3 regions of the Variovorax sp. RCC_210 genome follow, and region 1 is predicted to be linked to each of the others. Evidence: riboswitches for the same ligand, from Rfam matches in the RefSeq annotation. Region 1 holds a riboswitch; each other region holds the start of a gene.
What was found. Region 1 has a riboswitch for cobalamin ahead of AB6807_RS03890 (TonB-dependent receptor domain-containing protein). Riboswitches for the same ligand answer to the same signal wherever they lie in the genome.
Positions count from the first base shown of each region.

Region 2: it holds a riboswitch for cobalamin, as region 1 does, so the genes downstream of both, AB6807_RS25970 (TonB-dependent receptor) here and AB6807_RS03890 (TonB-dependent receptor domain-containing protein) in region 1, are expected to answer to the same signal.
Region 3: it holds a riboswitch for cobalamin, as region 1 does, so the genes downstream of both, AB6807_RS25845 (TonB-dependent receptor) here and AB6807_RS03890 (TonB-dependent receptor domain-containing protein) in region 1, are expected to answer to the same signal.

Region 1 is NZ_JBFUPJ010000001.1:783,696-790,001, forward strand. It holds gene AB6807_RS03865 (helix-turn-helix domain-containing protein) at 1-616, shown strand, start outside; gene AB6807_RS03870 (sulfite exporter TauE/SafE family protein) at 664-1,491, opposite strand; gene AB6807_RS03875 (cell division protein ZapA) at 1,783-2,142, opposite strand; gene AB6807_RS03880 (DUF904 domain-containing protein) at 2,139-2,363, opposite strand; gene AB6807_RS03885 (ClcB-like voltage-gated chloride channel protein) at 2,489-4,210, opposite strand; cobalamin riboswitch at 4,267-4,536, shown strand; gene AB6807_RS03890 (TonB-dependent receptor domain-containing protein) at 4,622-6,306, shown strand, end outside.
Region 2 is NZ_JBFUPJ010000010.1:249,856-256,161, reverse strand. It holds gene ybaL (YbaL family putative K(+) efflux transporter) at 1-1,323, shown strand, start outside; gene AB6807_RS25980 (hypothetical protein) at 1,371-1,775, opposite strand; gene AB6807_RS25975 (hypothetical protein) at 1,958-2,245, shown strand; cobalamin riboswitch at 2,283-2,564, shown strand; gene AB6807_RS25970 (TonB-dependent receptor) at 2,884-4,908, shown strand; gene AB6807_RS25965 (PepSY domain-containing protein) at 4,931-6,220, shown strand; gene AB6807_RS25960 (PepSY domain-containing protein) at 6,139-6,306, shown strand, end outside.
Region 3 is NZ_JBFUPJ010000010.1:221,416-227,721, forward strand. It holds gene AB6807_RS25845 (TonB-dependent receptor) at 1-1,634, opposite strand, end outside; cobalamin riboswitch at 1,784-2,085, opposite strand; gene AB6807_RS25850 (APH(3'') family aminoglycoside O-phosphotransferase) at 2,196-3,026, opposite strand; gene AB6807_RS25855 (VOC family protein) at 3,096-3,488, shown strand; gene AB6807_RS25860 (hypothetical protein) at 3,624-4,256, shown strand; gene AB6807_RS25865 (hypothetical protein) at 4,286-4,516, opposite strand; gene AB6807_RS25870 (hypothetical protein) at 4,565-4,903, opposite strand; gene AB6807_RS25875 (hypothetical protein) at 5,562-5,840, shown strand; gene AB6807_RS25880 (reverse transcriptase domain-containing protein) at 5,963-6,306, opposite strand, start outside.

The DNA.
Region 1 (6,306 bases):
GTACGAGCTGCTGTTCGAGGAGTCGTTCGAGCAGATCGTGCTCAAGCTGCCCGGCGAGCGCCTGCGCAGCGAGCTGCGCGACACCGAGGCGCTGACGGCCACCACCGTGTCGGGCCGCGAAGGCGCGGGGCACCTGCTGCTGGGCATGATCCGCACGCTGCGCGAGGACATCGACACGCTGCAGCCCGCCTCGGCGCTGGCCGTGGCGCACGGGGTGCAGAACATTTTGGTGGCGGGGCTGCAGACGCTGCCGGCGGCGCGCGCGCCGGCGCTGAGCAACCTCACGGCGTACCACCTGGCGCGCGTGAAGCGGCGCATCGACGAGCAGCTGGCCGACCCGATGCTGTCGGTGGGCACGCTGGCGGCGGAGCTGGGGGTGTCGGTGAGCCACATCCACCGTGTATTCAAGAGCGAGCCGCTCACGCCTTCGCAGTACATCTGGGAGCGCAGGCTCGAGGCATGCAGCCGCGACCTGCTGGAGCCGCGCCTCGCGGGGAGGCCGGTGGCCGAGATTGCCTATGGCCGCGGCTTCAACGACGCGGCGCATTTCAGCCGCGCGTTTCGCGAGCGCTTCGGCTGCTCGCCGCGCGATTGGCGGCAGCAGCGGGTGCAGTAGCTGATGCCGTGATTGGTGCCGAGACTGATGCAGCGCCCGGCGCGGCCTCAGCCGTGCAGCCCCTTCCAGAGCATGTAGGCCGCCAGCAGGTAAAGAATGCTGGCGAACACCCGCTTGAGCTTCTTCACCGGCAGGCTGTGCGCCGCCTTGGCGCCCAGCGGCGCGGTGAACACGCTGCACGCGGCAATCACCGCCAGCGCGGGCAGCCAGATGTAGCCGAACGAACCGGCCGGCAGCCCTTCGACCGAATGCCCCGCGATGACGTAGCCCAGCACGTTGGCCACCGCGATCGGAAAGCCCAGCGCCGCGCTGGTCGCGACCGCGTTGTGGATGGCCACGTTGCACCACGTCATGAACGGCACGCTGATGAAGCCGCCGCCCGCGCCCACCAGGCCCGAGATGAAGCCGATGGCGCCGCCCGCGCCCAGTTGGCCGGGCGTGCCCGGCATCTGCCGCGTAGGCTTGGGCTTCTTGTCGAGGAACATCTGCGTGGCCGAGAAGCCCACGAACAGCGCGAAGAAGATGGCCAGCGCCGTGCCCTTGAGCAGCGCGAACACGCCCAGGCTGCCCGCGAGGCTGCCGATGACGATGCCCGGCGCCAGCCGCTGCACGATGTCCCAGCGCACCGCGCCGCGCTTGTGGTGGGCGCGCACGCTGGACACCGAGGTGAAGATGATGGTGGCCATCGAGGTCGCGATGGCCATCTTCACCGCGAGGTCGGCCGGCACGCCGCGCTGGCCCATGATGATCGTGATGAACGGCACCATCAGCATGCCGCCGCCGATGCCCAGCAGGCCCGCGAGAAAACCGGTGCCCAGGCCGAGGGCGGCGAGTTCGGCGATGAGCAGGGGGTCGAGCAGGGCGGAGAGGTTCACGTCGGCGTCGCAAAAAACGGATGCTTGAAAAAGCAACGGCCCCGAGCAACTGGTGCTGGGGGCCGTGGCCGGAAAAGGTGTCTGCAGATGGTGTGCCGGACCCGCATCCTGAACCAGGGTTCAGGTGGGCGAGGGCAGCAAGACTTCGGGTTCATCTGACGCGAGATGATCACGCCCGTCTAGCGATGTACCAAGCCCGGCTCCGGAGAGCATTGGAACAAGGAAATATTAAGCCCGACACGTCTGCAGACAAGGCGGATTTTACGCCCCGTATGTGTCCGCCGCGCTCATTCAGAGCAAATGTCCATCGCCGGCCAGGGCCTGATCGAGTCTTTGAATGAGCTGGGCCGCCCTGGGGTCGGCTTCGGCGTTGGCTTGCGGGTCGGCGGCGGCCGTCACCGCGGGGGCCGGCGCTGCCGCGGCGGCCTGTGGGGAGGCCTGTTGCGTGGCCTGTTGCGCGGCCAGGTCGAAGGCCAGGTTCAACGAGGCCAGCACCGCGATGCGGTCGCGGGCCTTGACTTTTCCGGCGTCGCGGATCTTGCACATGGCCGCGTCCACGCGGTCGACGGCTTCGCGCAGCTGCGCCTCGCCGCCATCGGGACAGCCGAGCAAATAGCTCTGGCCCATGATCTGTACTTCAATCTGCTTCATGCGGGGGAATCTTCGGAAGGTGGTTCAGCCGGCAACCGTTCGAGCAGCGCATCGAGGCGCGTGCGGGCCGCGGCGAGCCGCGACTTCAGGGCGTCGCGTTCGCGTGTGAGCGCATCGACCTGTTCCTGCAACAGCGCATTGGTGCGCTGCACCTCTTCGTGACGCACAAGCAGGCGTTCGACGCGCTCGGCGATCTGGTCGATGGGGCTGGAGGCGGGCATGGTTGGCGATTGTAGTTTCCTGGGAAAGCGGTCCTGCCGAGGCTGGGCGCGGTGCCCGGCGTGCTCCGGATTCTGCGGCTTTGCGGCCCGCCGATCAAACCTTGCGCGGTGCTTTCGTGGTGTCTTCAGGCTTCGCTCAGCCGCACGTAGGTGGCCAGCAACGCGCTCTTGGCGACCACGCCCAGCAGCACCGGGTTGCCGGCGCTCTCGATGAGCGGCAGCCGCTCGCCCAGGTGGTCGAGAAAGCGCTGCAGCGCCTCGCCGAGCCCGGTGTCCGCGGTGATAGGCAGGATGGCTTGCGACAGCAGGGCGCCCGCGCTGGTCTCGGCGGGCGCGCTGCCCAGCGCCGCGAGCGGCACCACGCCGAGGTAGCGGTTGCCGGCATCGACCACGTACAGGTACTTCACCGGGTGCTGCAGGAAGAGCTTGCTCATCGCCTCGCGGTCGGCCTCGGGCCCGACCACCGTTTCGGCCGGTTGCGCCAGGTCGCGCATGTGCAGGCCGCGCAGGCGCAGTTGCGTGTCGCGCTGCTCGTTGCGCCGCAGCGTGATCTCGTACATCGACCCCGCGTCGGCCGAGCGCGCCACGAAGTACGCGATGACGCTGGCCGCCATCAGCGGCAGCATGACCTGGTAGCTCAGCGTCATCTCGAAGATCATCAATATCGCCATCAGAGGTGCCTGCGTGGCGCCCGCCAGGAACGCGCCCATGCCGACGATGGCGTAGGCGAACGGTGCCGACGTGGCGGCCGGCCACAGCGCCTGCACCCCCTGGCCGAAAAGCGCGCCCACCATGCAGCCGAAGAACAGCGCCGGCGTGAACACGCCGCCCACCGCGCCCGAACCGGCCGTGGCCAGCGTGGCGGCGAGCTTCGCGACCAGCACCAGCGCAATGAGCGTCCACGGCCACGGCGTGTGCAGCACGCCGTTGACGATGCTGTAGCCGTTGCCCCACACCTCGGGCATGGGCACGGAGATGGCGCCCATCAGCAGCCCGCCCAGCGCCAGCCGCCACGGCAGCGCCAGCGGCAGCCGCGAGAACAGCGCGCGGCTGCCCTGCAGCGCGCGCAGGAAGCCGATGGCCGCGAACCCGAGCAGCACCCCGAGCACGCAGAACAGCACGACCTCGGTGCCGTGCGTTTCAGGAAAGGCCGGCATTGCATACGGCGGCTGGTAGCCGGGCAGCGCGCGCATCGCGACGTTGGCGACCACCGAGGCGATGATGATCGGCCCCACGCTTTCCATCGCGATGGAGCCCAGCACGATTTCCGCGACGAAGAAGGCACCCGCGATGGGCGCGTTGTAGGCGGCGGTGAGCCCCGCCGCCGCGCCGCAGGCCACCAGCAGCCGCAGCCGCTCGGCAGGAAAGCGGAACACCCGCCCCAGCAGCGACGCGGCCAGCGCGGCGAGCTGCACCATCGAGCCTTCGCGCCCGATGGAGCCGCCCGTGCCGATGCTCACCAGCGACGAGGCGCTGCGCACCAGCGTCTGCGCCACCGGAATGCGCCCGTCGCCGAGCACGATGGCTTCCATGTAGTCGGAGGTGGCGCTGCGCACCGCCACGCGCCGTGCCGCCACCAGCAGCAGGCCCGCCACCAGCCCGCCGAGCGTGGGGCAGGCCACGCGCGCCCACCACGGCAGGTGCCTGGCCATGGCCACCAGCCCTTCGCCGGGGCCGAGCAGCAAGTGCTCGAAGTGGTAGAGCGCCGCGCGAAAGAGCTCGGTGGCCAGCGTGCCGAGCAGCCCCGCCACGATCGACCACAGCAGCATCGATTGCCAGCCGGAAACACCAAAGAGGCGCTGCAACGCCGAACGAAGATTCAGGAACACCGAGGCAGGCCGCATCATGGCGGCCGATGTTAGCGGCGGGGCGCAACTTTCGACTTAAAGACGAGTCCGCAGGGCCTAAAATGCCGCCCGTTGGTGCTCGCGGCGTGGTTCGCACGGCGCAGTTCAACGGGAAGCAGGAGTCAAAGCCCGCCCGACCTTCGCGTTCACGCAGGTCGGAACATGGCCGAAGCCACCTGCGCTGCCCCCGCAACGGTCAAGCAGACGGCGCCGCAAGGCGCCACCCCCTTCCATCCAAGCCACTGGGCGCCCTGAAACAGGTGCCTGGGAAGGCGGCGAGGGGTGCTCTGCCAGCCCGGATACCGGCCAACAAGGCGGCCGCCGCATGCGCAACACGCATGAGGCGACCATGGTGCCCATGGCGCTGGCGGGAGGCCGGCGAGGGGTATAGACGTTCGTTCGGTCCATTCAATGATTTCCCACGCTTGCTTTTCCAGCGGCCGCGCACCCGCGCGCCGTGTTCGCTTCGCCTGCCTGCCTTTGCCGATGGTGGTGGCGCTGGCTTCCGCCTTCGGCGGCCCGGCCCATGCCCAGGAGGCCGCGGCCCTGAGCGAAACGGTGGTCACGGCCAACCGCACGCCGCAGGCGCTGTCCGAACTGGTGGGCGACGTGTCGGTCATCGACCGCCAGACCATCGAGCGCAGCGGCGCCACCGGCGTTGCCGACGTGCTCGCGCGCGTGCCCGGCATCGAGATCACGCGCAACGGCGGCGTGGGCAACACCACCAGCCTGTTCATCCGTGGTGCGGAAACGCGCTTCACCGCCGTGTACCTCGACGGCGTGCGCATCGACTCGCAATCCACCGGCGGCGCCGGCTGGGAAGGCATTCCGCTGTCGCAGATCGACCGCATCGAAGTGCTGCGCGGCCCGGCCGCCGCCGTGTACGGCTCGGACGCCATCGGCGGCGTGATCCAGCTGTTCACCAAGCGCGGCGAAGAGGGCGTGCGCCCCTACGCGGGCATCGGCTTCGGCAGCAAGGGGCTGCGCAAGATCGAAGGCGGCGTGAGCGGCAAGTCGGGCCTGCTCGACTACTCGTTCGGCGTCGAGCACGAAGAGAGCAAGGGCTTCAACGTGCAGCCCGTGGACAAGCGCACCGTCAGCAAGGACGGCTTCACCAGCCCCGACCGCGACGGCTACCACAGCACCTCGGGCAACCTGAAGCTGGGCTTCCAGCTCACGCCCGACCAGCGCCTGGACGCCACGCTGCTCGCAAGCGACATCAGCGCGGGCTACGACGCCAGCGTGTCGTACCGGACCAGGCTCCCCATCCTGTTCGCCAACGACATCTCCAACAACACGCTGCGCACCGCCGGGCTGACCTGGTCGTCGAAGTGGAACGAGATCTACAGCACCCGCGTGCAGGTGACCGACTCGCAGTCGGTCTACAAGACGCAGCCGTCGTTCTACCGCACGCAGACCAACCTGCGCGGCTACCTGTTCCAGAACGAGTTCCGCTTCGGCCCGCACCTGGTGACGGCCACCTTCGAGCGCCGCGAAGACGCGCTCGAAAACGCGCCCACCACCTCGTCGAAGCTGCTCTCGCGCGACCGCGCGCAGGACGCTTTGTCGCTGGGCTACGGCTTCGTGCAGGGCCCGCATTCGCTGCAGCTGCATGCGCGCCACGACAAGGACAGCGAGTTCGGCGGCAAGACCACCGGCAGCGCCGCGTACGGCTACGCCATCACCCCGGCGCTGCGCTTCAGCGCCTCGGCCGGCACGGCGTTTCGCGTACCGACGCTGTACCAGCGCTTCAGCGAATACGGCGTGGGCACGCTGCGCCCCGAACGCAGCCAGAACGTGGAGCTGGGCCTGAACTACGCCCAGGCCGACACCACCGCCGGCATCGTGGTGTACCGCAACCGCGTGCGCGACCTGATCAACTTCGTGGGCACCGCCAAGGGCTGCGCCTCGGCGTTCGGCTGCTACACCAACGTGAGCCGCGCCACGCTGCAGGGCGCCACGCTGTCGGCCAGCCAGCGCCTGGGCGACGTCACGCTGCGCGCTTCGTTCGACATCCAGGACCCGAAGGACGTGTCCACCGGCAACCTGCTCGCGCGCCGCGCCAAGCGCCACGGCACCGTGGGCGCCGACTGGCG
Region 2 (6,306 bases), on a different contig from region 1:
ACCGTCGTGCTGCTGCGCGCGCTCGAAAGCCTGGGCATTCTCGATTCCTTCACCGGGCGCATCGCCATCGGCTGGCTCGTCGTCGAAGACCTGGCCATGGTGCTGGTGCTCGTGCTCATGCCGCCGCTGGCCGGCACGCTCGGCGGCCACAACGCCCAGGCCGCTCCGGCCGATCCGCTGTGGCAAACGCTGGGCCTCACGCTGCTGCAGGTCGGCGGCTTCGTGGCGCTGATGCTCGTGGTCGGGCGCCGCGTGTTCCCGTGGATTCTCTGGCAGGTCACGCGCACCGGCTCGCGCGAGCTGTTCACGCTGTGCGTGGTGGCCGCGGCCGTGAGCATCGCCTTTGCCTCAGCGGCGCTGTTCGGCGTGTCGTTCGCGCTGGGCGCTTTCTTCGCCGGCATGGTGATGCGCGAGTCGGAGTTCAGCCACCGCGCCGCGCAAGAATCATTGCCGCTGCGCGACGCCTTCGCCGTGCTGTTCTTCGTGTCGGTGGGCATGCTGTTCGACCCCTCGGTGCTCATCGAGCGGCCGCTGCAGGTGTTGGCGGTGGTGCTGGTCATCGTGCTGGGCAAGTCGATTGCGGCCTGCGCGCTGGTGCTGGTGTTTCGCTACCCGCTGGGCACGGCGCTCACGGTCAGCGCCAGCCTGGCGCAGATCGGGGAGTTCTCGTTCATCCTCGCCGGGCTTGGCGTGTCGCTCGGCCTGCTGCCGGTGGAAGGGCAGAGCCTGGTGCTGGCGGGCGCGCTCATCTCCATTGCCACCAACCCGCTGTGGTTCAGCCTGATCACGCCGATGCAGAAATGGCTGCACGCCCATTCGTCGTTCGCGCGCGGGCTGGAGTCGCGCGACGACCCGCTGGCCGAACTGCCGATGACCACCGAGGCCAAGTACCTGTCCCGCCAGGTGGTGCTGGTGGGCTACGGCCGGGTCGGGCGCCGCATTGCGCAGGAGCTGGACGCGCATGACATTCCCTACGTGGTCGCCGAGCAGAACCGCGAGCTGGTCGAGAAGCTGCGCGAGGCGGGCACGCCCGCGGTGTGGGGCGACGCGGCCGACCCGGCGGTGCTCATCCAGGCCCACATTGCGCGCGCCCGCGTGCTGGTGGTGGCCACGCCCGACGCCATGAACGTGCGCCAGATGATGGAAACCGCGCGCACGCTGAACCCCACCATCCAGACCGTCATTCGCAGCCACAACGAGCACGAGGCCCGGCTGCTGACGCAGGAAACTTCGGCCACCGTGTTCCTCGGCGAACACGAACTCGCGCAGGCCATGGCCCGCGACGTGGTGCAGCGTGCCGTCGCCATGGCCGTGCCGGCCTGAGCCTCGCGTTGACCCAGGCGCCGCGCCGCTCTTCGATCTCCAGGGCCTCAGAGGTCTTCGATGACCAGCGCCCGGTAGCGCTGCGCAATGGCGTACGGCACGGTGCGCACCGCCACCATCAGCCGCTCGGCGGCGTCGCTGTCGTCGGTCTTCACCAGAAGCGCGGCATGGCCTTCGCGCGCCAGCTTGGTGTAGGCGCGCACGGTGGCGCCTTCGGTGCCGGCGGAGGGCAGCGGGTCGTCGGCCTGTTCGACCGTCGGCGAAATCTGCGAGAGCACGGCCTGCGGCGGCAGCAGGAAGATGTCGTCGCGGCTCACGCCGCCATCGATCAGCTGCTGGCCGACGCGGGTGGCGTCTTCGGGCTTGGGGAACATCACCATCGAATAGCCGGTCGGGTAGAACGCGCCGCCGATGGTCGCCCGCATGCTCGGGTCAAGGCTGAAGGGTTTCATGCTGCCTCCTGGGTTGGTTTTTGCGAGAGAGGAGCCGCCGCAGTCACCGCACAGTCACCGCAGGCACCCCCTGTGTAAAACCTTAGGCCGCGCCACGGGCCCGCTCTGTAGGAGAAGCCCGGAAGCTGTCAACCGCACCTGTCCTCCAGCCATTCAACGTACAGCAGCCCACCTTCACGCCCATGCCCAACCCCAGAAACATCGCGCTCACCGTCCATGAGCTGGAGGCGGGGGAGTTCTATTGGGTGCTGATGGAGGCGGTGGACGATGGCTCCGCGCCAGGTGCCCCGTCCATTCCTGGCACGCCGGGTACACCGGGCACAGCGGGCACAGCCGGCGCCCCCGCCCACGTCTACCTTCCGCTCGAAGCCGCGCTCGAGCCCTACACCAGCTACTCCAACGCGCTGGTGGCCGGCGTGGCGGTCATGCGGCGCCTGTTCGGGCCCGAAGGAAAGCCCGGCTCCCTATAATTCCGCCGGTTTTGGTGTGTTAATTTTTCTTAACCGCACCAGACCACGGTTCGAAGGTGCCCCTCCCGCCATGTCGCATGGCTCCAGGGGTTAAACGGGAAGCAGGTGCGCCGCGTCGTCGATGACGCGGCAATGCCTGCGCTGCCCCCGCAACGGTCAGCGGATCTGGAAACCCTCACGCACGCGCCCCTTCATCGAGGGCTCGGCAGTCACTGCGCTTCGGCGTGGGAAGGCGAGGGTTTCGGTCGCGGTGTGCTTCCACTCGGCACGCCACGACGCTCCGCAAGCCCGGATACCGGCCTTCGCAACCGCCTTCGGACGCAGCGGGAGTGCGTGTCCGGGCCCGCCGCTTGGCGCTCGCGCGCACCGTGGCAGCCCTTTCGCCTTTCCCCTGCTGCGTCCTTCATCGGTCGGGAGCCTGCGGGGACGCAGGCCGGAGGAGAGCTCACATGGGTCGGACGACACAGGCGCGGCATCGCGCGGGAAGGGGTGCGCAGCTTCATCGGGCGCGCCTTTCGCGCCCTTCCCGCCTTTTGCACATTTCAGGCATTTCATTGGGGCTGGGCCTGGGTCTGGCTTTCGCTCCCGGCGCGTCTTTTGCGCAAACGGAAGCAACCGGCGCCCAAAGCCTGAACCCGGTGCGCGTCGAGGCCGACCGCCACGCGCCGCTGGCCATCGACGAGCCCACGGCCACCGGCAGCCGGCTCGGCCTCACGCCGCTGGAAACGCCGGCCAGCATCGAGGTGCTGACGGGCGACACCATCCGCGCGCGCGGCGACGTGTCGGTGGTCGACGCGGCCACCCGCGCCACCGGCATCACCGGTTCGCCCGCGCCGGGCAACGGCGGCACCGCCATGGCCGCGCGCGGCTTCACGGGCCACGGCTCGGTCATGCAGCTGTTCGACGGCACGCGCCTGTACGCGGGCGCGGGCACCGTCACCTTTCCCTTCGACACCTGGTCGGTCGACCGCATCGAGGTGCTGCGCGGCGCGGCCTCGGTGATGTACGGCGAAGGCGCCATCGGTGGCGCCATCAACGTGGTGCCAAAGAAGCCCACGCGCGGCCCCATCCAGAACGAGGCGCTCGTCACGCTGGGCTCCGACGCCACGCGCCAGGTTGCCTTCGGCAGCGGCGGGGCCATCAACGACAAGCTCTCGTACCGCTTCGACATCAGCCACCGCGCCACCGACGGCTTCATGCAGCGCGGCGAGGCCGAGAGCCTGGCCGTGGGCGCGGCCGTGCGGCTCGACGTGTCGCCGCAGCTGCAGTTCACGCTGTCGCACGACGAAGGCCGGCAGACGCCGCAGCGCTACTACGGCGTGCCGCTGATCGACGGGCGCCTGAGCAGCCAGACGCTGCGCCAGAACTACAACCTCGACGACGCCGAGATCAAGTACCGCGACAAGTGGACCCGGCTCGACGCGCAATGGACGCCCAACGACGCCGTGACGGTGCGCAACCACCTCTACCGCCTGGAGAGCAAGCGCCACTGGCGCAACAGCGAGACCTACACCTTCAACGCCACCACGCGCCGCGTGACGCGCGGCGACTACCTCGAAATCGGCCACGACCAGGAGCAGGTCGGCAACCGCACCGACGTGACCGTGAAGCACCGGCTGTTCGGCCTGGCCAACCAGGTGCTGGCGGGCTTCGACGTGAACCGCATCGACTTCCTGAACACCAGCGACACGCCCTTCGGCGGCCGCTCGGTGGTGGACCCGTTCACCTTCAACCCCGGCTATTACGCGTCGCCCGTGGCCTACCTGCCGCGCTACAAGACCAAGACCGACACCTACGCCTTCTTCACCGAAGACAAGCTGGCCTTCAACGAGCAGTGGTCGGTGGTGGGCAGCCTGCGCTGGGACCACGCCAAGGTCGCGCGCGCCGACCTGCAGAACGCCGCCAACAGCCTGGGCAAGACCTTCGAGTACGCCACCGGCCGCCTCGGCGTGGTGTACGCGCCCGATGCCACGCAGTCGTTCTACGCCCAGGTGGCGCGCGCGGCCGATCCGCTGACCTCGCTCATCAGCACTTCGGCCACGCAGGTGCCCTTCGAGCTCAGCACGGGCAGGCAGGTGGAGGTCGGCTACAAGCGCCAGCTGGCCGACAGCCGCGGCGCCTGGACGGTGGCGGCCTACCGCATCGAGAAGAACAAGCTGCTGTCGCGCGACGCGAACGACCCGAGCAAGACGCAGCAGGTCGGCCAGCAGTCGTCCGAAGGCATCGAGGCCACGCTCGACCTGGCGCTCACGCCCACGCTGAAACTGGAAGCCAACGTGGCCAAGCTGCGCGCGCGCTACGACGACTTCAACGAGGTGGTGAACGGCAGGCTGGTCTCGCGCGCGGGCAACACGCCCATGGGCGTGCCCGAAGAGGCGGCCAACCTGTGGCTCGGCTGGCGCTTTCGCCCGCAGTGGGAGGCCGCTTTCGGCGTGCGCTACGTGGGCCCGCGCCAGGTCGATACGGCCAACACGCGCAAGATCGGCTCGTACACCGTGGCCGACGCCTCGGTGAGCTGGCAGGCCAACCCGTCGCTCAAGCTGGCGCTGCGCGCCTACAACCTGGCCGACCGCAAGTACCCGGTGTCGTTCTCCAACAGCGGCAACCAGTGGCTGCTGGGCCGGCCGCGTTCGTTCGAGCTGTCGGCGCTGGTCAACTTCTGAGCGACGACCGAATGACTTCCGCATGACATCCATCTGGCGCCGCGCCTGGCCGCGCATCCGGCACTGGCTCTACTGGACGCACCGGTGGCTGGGCATCGGCGGCTGCCTGCTGTTCGTCATGTGGTTCGTCTCGGGCGTGGTGATGATGTACGTGGGCTACCCGAACCTCACCGACGAAGAGCGACTGGCCGGGCTCGCGCCCTTGCGCTTCGAGCAGGCGCAGGTGTCGCCCATGGCCGCGCTGCAGGTGCTGCCGGAGGACGTGCGCGCCCTGCAGCCGCGTCGCATCGGGCTGGAGATGCAGGCCGGCAGCGACGCGGGGCCGGTGTGGCGCATCGTCGATGCGCGCGGCGGGCGGCACACGGTGTCGGCGCGCGACGGCCAGGTGCCCGGCCCGGTCGATGCCGCGCAGGCCGAGGCCATCGCGCGCGCCTTCTCCGGCCACCCGGACGACGCGAACGTGCACTGGGCCGAGACGCTGGAGCGCGACCAGTGGACCGTGCCGCAGGGCCTGAACCCGCTGCGCCCGCTGCACCGCATCGCGCTGAACGACGCGGCCGGCACCGAGCTGTACGTGTCGCAGCGCAATGGCGAGGTGGTGCGCGACACCACGCGCTCGGAGCGCTTCTGGAACTGGCTGGGCTCGGTGCCGCACTGGATCTACTTCACGCCGCTGCGCGCCGACCCGCCGCTGTGGCACGAGGTGGTGGTGTGGCTGTCGGCGGCGTGCATCGTGTCGGCGGTCACGGGCATCGTCATCGGCATCCTGCGGGTGCGCCTGCGGCGGCGGTTTCGCAATGGCGCGGTCACGCCTTATTCGGGCTGGATGGCCTGGCACCACATCGCCGGTCTGGTCGGCGGCTTCTTCGTGCTCACCTGGATCATCAGCGGCTGGCTGTCGATGAACCCCAATGGCTGGTTCCAGCGCGGGCCGCTCGACGCGGCGGCCATGGCGCGCTACACCGGGGCCGGCACGCCGGCGTTGGCGTGGCCGCCGGCCGTGTTGCCGACGGAAGAGGGCGACGCCGCCGCGCGCGAGGCCGTGCTGCTGTGGTTCGACGGCAGGCCGCTGCTGCAGCTGCGCGACGCCAGGGCGCGCGTGCGCGTCGTTGATGCCGCCACAGGTGCGCCCGCGTCGTTCGGCAAGGAAGAAATACGGCGTGCCGCCGCGCGCCTGCGGCCCGGCGCCCCCGTGACGCTGGCCGTGCTGCAGACCCGGGAAGACTTCCACTGGTACGGCCACCACCGCGAGCGCGTGCTGCCCGTGTGGCGCGTGGAGTCGACGACCCGGCGCGCAGCTGGGTCTACATAGACCCCGCCAGCGGTCAGGTCGCGGGCAGCAACGACGCCAATTCGCGCCTGCGCCGCTGGCTCTTCAACGCGGCGCACAGCCTGGAC
Region 3 (6,306 bases), on a different contig from region 1:
CTGCGGTAGGCGCGCTGGCCGTCGACCTTCTCCGCCTCGAACAGGCTCACCTGGTAGGCCCAGGCATCGCTGCCCGCGCGGCCCTTCACGCCCACCTCCTTGCTGCGGGTGAGCTCGGGGCGAAGAATGTCGGGCACCACCACGTTGTTGCGCGTGTTCAGCGCCACGGCCTGCGGGCGGAAGCCCTCGCTCCAGTTCGCGAACACCGCGTGCGTGGCCGCGGCGCTGCGCGCGAAGGCCCAGTCGGCGCCCAGGCGCGGGCTGGTGCGGCTGCCCTCCTGCGCGGAGACCACGCTGGTGCCCGAGCGGCCCAGCGTCTGCTCGAACTTGTCGTGCCGCAGGCCCGCGGTGACGCCGAAGGCGCCCCACTCGAAACGGTCTTGCACGTAGAAGCTGCGCACCTCCTGGTCGAAGCGCGAGTACGTGGTGGCGCCGCGAATGCCGCGCGGGTCGTTGCGCACGTTGCTCACCGGCACGTTGTAGAACGGGCCGCGGTAGGTGGGTGCGTTGGTGAAGGTGGGCGAGTCGAGGTTCTGCCAGCCGCGCTCGATGTTCACGCCGAACTGCAGCTCGTTGCTCCAACGCTTGCCACCGGTGAGCCATGTCAGCGCCACGTCGTGGAACACGCCGCGGTCCGAGGTGTCGCTTTCCGAGTAGCCCTTGTTCACCGCAGCGGGCGGCGGCACGATGGTGATGCCGCCGGCAAAGAAGCGGTCGTAGCGCGAGAAGCTGCTCAGGTGGTTCAGCGACCAGCCGCCGCCGAAGTCGATCTTGTTCTTCCACGCGAACGACTGGTAGTCGCCCACCACGTACGAATCAGGAATGCCGTAGTTGTCGCGCGAGCTGATGCCGAACATCGGCTTGCCGTTCTGCAGCGGCACGATGGAGCCGCGGTCGCCGCGCACGTGCGAGTCGTAGATCTGGAAGCCCGTGCTCCAGTTGTTGGTGACCGCGAAGTCGCCACCCAGCACGGCCGCGGCCTGCGCGCGGCCCGCGTCGCGCTGGAAGCCCTTGTAGTCGTTGTTAGCCGCGCCGATGTACAGGTTGCCGCGCTCGAAGTCCCAGCGGTAGCGCACGCTGGCGTCGGTGCGCCCGAAGCTGCCCAGCGTGGTGGTCACGGTGCCGCCCGCGCGTTCGGGCTTCATGAAGAACTGCGCCACCCCGCCGATCGCGTTCTTGCCGTACAGCGCCGAGGCCGGGCCCTTGATGAACTCCACGCGGTCGACCAGGTCGGGCGCGATGAGCGTGATGTCGGCATTGCCCTGCAGCTGGCGCAGCGGCACGCCGTCGATCAGCACCAGCACGTCTTGCGTGTCGCGCAGGCCGCGCGTTTCGAAGCGCGTGTAGTAGTTGCCCTGCGTGCCGAACTGCAGGCCCGGCACGGTGCGCAGCGTGTCTTCCAGCGTCACCGCGCCCACCGCGTCGATCTGCGCGCGGTCCACCGAGTAGGTGGTGAACGGAATGCGCAGCGGATCGGCTTCGAGCCGGGTGGCGGTGGTGATCGTCTTCTTCTCGTTGACGGTCAGGGTCGGCAATGCATCGGCGGTTTTCGCTTCCTGCGCGCTGGCGCCGGAAAGCGCCAGCAGCAGGCTGGCACCGATGAGGGAAGTGGGAGGGCTCAGTTTGTCGCGCACGCGTTGTTCCTTGTGGCCCGCACGCCCGCGAGCCAGATCACACAGGGGAACGCCGCAAGAAGAAAAACGTCGGCACGACATCGGCCCGGGCCTGCGCGCACGAAGGCACGCGGCACGGGGCCGACCCGGACAAACGCACTCCCGCAGCGTCCGAAGGCGATTGCGAAGGCCGGTATCCGGGCTTGCGAACTGCCTCGGTGATGCACGCTGTAAAGCCTAGAGCCGTACAGCCGTGCACTCACCGAGGCGAAAACGCCCTGCCTTCCCACGCCTCGAAAGGCGCAGTGGCTGCCCATGCCGAGAAGGCATGGGCCCAGGGGTTTCCAGAATTCGCTTACCGTTGCGGGGGCAGCGCAGGCATGGCCGTGTCGTGCGGACACGGGGCACCTGCTTCCCGTTTAACCCCCGGGGCCATGTGGCTGGCGGGGGCACCTTCGAACCGTTGGTTTGCGCAGTAAAACTTCAATAAGAAGAAATACCGCACAAAGCGGCGGAATTATAGGGAGGGTCAGGCGCAGGTCAGACCGGCTTTCATGCCCATCCAGCCTCACCTAGCACCCGCTAGCCCCAGGTCAGCGGGTCCAGCCCCAGGTAGAACGCGAGCCGCTCGTCATCAGGCTCGCCGATGCCCAGCACCTCGAACAGTCGGGCACGCGCCGCCTGCGCCTGCGCCGCATCGGCCCAGCTCTCGCGCGCGTTCGCCACGAACAGGGCCAGGTCGACATATGGGTCGGCCACGCCGAGCCGGCCCAGGTCGATGAGGCCCGTGCAGCGCAGCGTGCCGGGGTCGACCATGAAGTTGGGCATGCACGCGTCGCCATGGCACACGACGCGCTCGCGCGCCTCCTGCGCGAGCCGCTCGGGCAGCTGTGCGCGCAGCGCGTCGAGCAACTGTTGCGGCGGCGTGTGCCGGTCTTCGGGCGCGAGAAAGTCGGGGTTCACCGCGCCACGCGCGACCACGTCCGCGGCGCGCGCGAACATGCCGGAAAGGCTGCGCACAAAAGGGCAACCCGCGACCGGCACCGCATGCAGCGCCTGCAGCCTTTGCGCCATCGACGGCCATGCCGCCAGCAGGTCGGCGCCCGGCAACGCGCTCGCGGGCACGCCCGGCACCGCGCTGGTGACCAGGCAGGCACCCTCGGGCGCGGTGCGCCAGTCGAGCACCTGCGCGCAGCCCAGCCCGAAAGGCGCGAGCCACTCGGTGCGGCGGCGCTCTTCGTTCAGCGATTCGGCACCATGCGCCGCGGCCACCTTGGCGAAGGCAAGGCCGTCGCTGCGCTTGTAGATGAAGTCGCCAGACTCGCCCTGCTGCGTTGCGACCCACGTGACGCCCAGGGGCAACGAAGGCAGCAAGGGCTTGTGGTTCACGGGTGCATCGGGTTGTTGAGGCATGGGGCTGGATAGAGTGACGCCGGCCCCTGCAATCTATCCACTGTCTCTTCAAAGCCCCCCAATACACCCATGAAGTTCGGCTACACCATCGCCTACGTTCCCGACGTCGCCCAGTCCCTGCAATTCTTCGAGCGGGCCTTCGGCTTTGCAACGCGCTTTGTTCACGAGTCGGGCACCTACGGCGAGCTGGAAACGGGCGAGACCGCGCTCGCCTTTGCGTCGCACGAACTCGCCGAATCGAACTTTGCGCAGGGCCATGTGGCCGCGTCCGATTCGGCCCAGCCGCTGGGCATGGAGCTTGGCTTCGTCACGCCCGACGTGGCCGCGGCGCATGCGCGTGCCGTGGCGGCTGGCGCGGTGGAACTGTCAGCGCCCGTGACCAAGCCGTGGGGCCAGGTCGTGTCGTATGTGCGTTGCCCCGATGGCTTGCTGGTGGAACTGTGCTCGCCCATCGGCGGCTGAATGGCTAGGCGGTCGGCTGAGCCGGCCGGGGCGTTGCTGAAGCACCGCCCTCCTACACCGGCCTGACGTGCGCCGCTCCTAAGATGCCCGCTGGCCAAACCGGCCGCACCGACCACCCACCCCGGAGCGCAGCGCATGTCACACCCCGTCTACCTGTCGAGCTCGGCCCTGCCGCGCATGCCCGAGGGCAGCCACAACGAATGGCAGGGCTTTTTCGGCGACGGTGCCGAGCTGGAAGCCAACGCCTTCTTGCCGCTGTTCTGGCGGGCCATGTTCACTGAAGAAGACATTCGGCACGCGCGCTTTGTCGACGCCTACGACATCGACGACGAAGACGCCGCCATCGAGCGCGAGGAGTGCCTGGACGACTTCGGCCCCGACGCCACCTACCCCTACCTGGTCACCGACAACGCCACCGCCATGCAGCGGCTGGCTGCGCGCCGCGAGGGCGTGGTCAGCGCCATCGGCGAGTGCTACCGGCCGATGTATGAAGCCTTCGAGCTGTTCGTCGCGCAGCGCTACCCGCAGCACATCTTGCTGCGCACCCAGGGCCTGCCCGATGTGGCCGATGCCGAGCCCGGCCTGCGCAGCGAACTGGCCGAAACCGACCGCCTGAAAGACAGCCCGGCGCTCGCCGATCTGATGCGCGACCTGCAGCGCCACGACACCGATGCGATATGGACACTGGCCGGCCTGGGCTCTTCGCCCGGCGAGGCGTGGCCCACGCCAGCGCTGAGGGAGCGCTTCGCGGACCCGAGGCGGCGCTGACCGGCGGGTCAGCAGACACACCCCGCCAGCTAACGCGCCGAGAAGCTCGCGAGCATTCCCGATTCTTCGTGCGCGAACCATCGGAACACGTGCGAGCGGTAGTCTTGCGTGGTTCGCATGTGGAGGAAGCCGGCTTGCGCGCAACCCTGTTCATCGACCGGGATGCCGGCGGCCCGCAGCGCGACGATGGCCTCGTCGGGCGCCGTGTCGCGCGGGAGCTTCAGGGTAATGGTCGCGTTGTGCCATGTAGACCTGTCCATCGCCTTCCCCCTGGGGTTTGGATGCGCAAGTAAATCGCGCCGCCCCGTTCAGCGCAATACATCTTTTGTGGGATTCCACAGGGGCGCTGATGGCCTGCTGGATGGTTTCCTGGACGGCTTGTTGGACGGCTTTGCGAACGGGCTCGGCCCACCGCGCGGCGCCTCGACAAGGCGCTTGCCGCCCTTGCCACCGTGCTGGCCCTTCTCCATCTCGGGCTCGCGCCGCTCGATCCACCAGCGCACCAGCGCATCCATCGCCTGCGCGTTCGCGGCCATCTCGTCGAGCAGGCTTCGCGTGCGCGGGGAGTCGGGCAACCATGCCGAACGAACTAGGTGTTTTCCGCCATGCGCGAGCACGTAGTCGACGCAAAGCCGCAACTCGGTCATGCCGGCCGCCAGCGGAAAAGAAATGGGTTCACGGCTGACTCCTTGACTTGCCCCTGTGGCGCCACGAAGCACTGGCCCTGCAGTGCTTCCCTTCTAGGGCGAAGCCGCGGCGCGGCGTGCAGGACAACGCCGCCTGTGGTGGGCTTTGTTCGGGCGTTCGATAGGCTCCTGCTGGGCTTCTTTTGGCCCTTGTCAGATCTTGGGTGGCAAATCGCAGGCGCGTGGCAGACCGATTTCAGAGCCCGGCGCGCCGCCCGGTGACGGTGTTTGTGGATGGTGAATTTCGGGTTTGGAAGATGGCCGATTGCTACCTGGCAAGCGCTTGCCTTTCCGCGGCCAAAACGAGCTTCACGCCGCAGCGCCGAAGCTGCATTTGTTGGCGTGAATCGCGACTTCGTGATGCGTGCGACGGCCACACAACGCCCGCTCTTGCCTACAGTGAATGCCCCTGCCACTCAAAACCCCGTCAAGGGAAACAAGGAAGGTGCCACTCACGACACAGACAAATCACTGAATGAAGAACTGCTTGCCTCGCGGCAGGTTGTCGGTGCGAAAGCAGCGATGCAGATGCGAGGTATCAAAGGCGACGGCCGGGGTGTACGACCACCCCGACCGTCTAACCAAAGACGTGCACTTACCTCTAAAGGACCGCACAAAAATGGCTACCAAGACTATAGCCCGGCCACCCACGCCCGGAGCTTCCGAAGACAGCGCCCCAGCTACCCCTGACGCGGCGGATCTTCTTGAAAACACCCTCTCCCAGCTCGAAGCACTCCTGTGGGTCTGCTATGGGCAAGACATCGACTGGTGCAACGGGACAGGGCCTCGACAACTGGACAACCTGCTCTGGCTCGCGGCTGATCTGGCGCGCAAGGCCGGGGAGTTGTTTCAGGTGAACGAGACGGCGCGCAAGGGTGCGTCGGGGACTGGCGGGTAAGGCTGGTCTGGCGGGCTGCTTGCCATCGGCCCGCCTCTAGGAGATCAATTTAAAAACACTAATAAGTCACCACATAAAATCGATTAGGGCGCAACAACATATAGTCCTAGCCTAAAACCTACCTATCGACTCCCTTTCTTTATTTCATTATTCTCCAAAATTCTTACCAATGGATGAGAGGTTGGATCGGCACGAAGCGAAGCGCTTAAAAACCAAAATGATTTTTTGGGCAACGACTGATACCGAGCAACTAAGTTTGCACTATTTATATCCTCCAACTTTAAAGCCTTTCCAGACTTTCCATTTGGAAGCTTTTCAAAAAAATTATTCAAGAAATCGGCACCTTTCGCGCTCAACAGCACGTCCCTTATTTCAGCCTTATCATTTTCTCCGATTTTTTGGGTTGTGGAGAAAGTCGCATCACCCTGCATATCTCGACCGTTGACAATCTCGACTTTCAAATCGC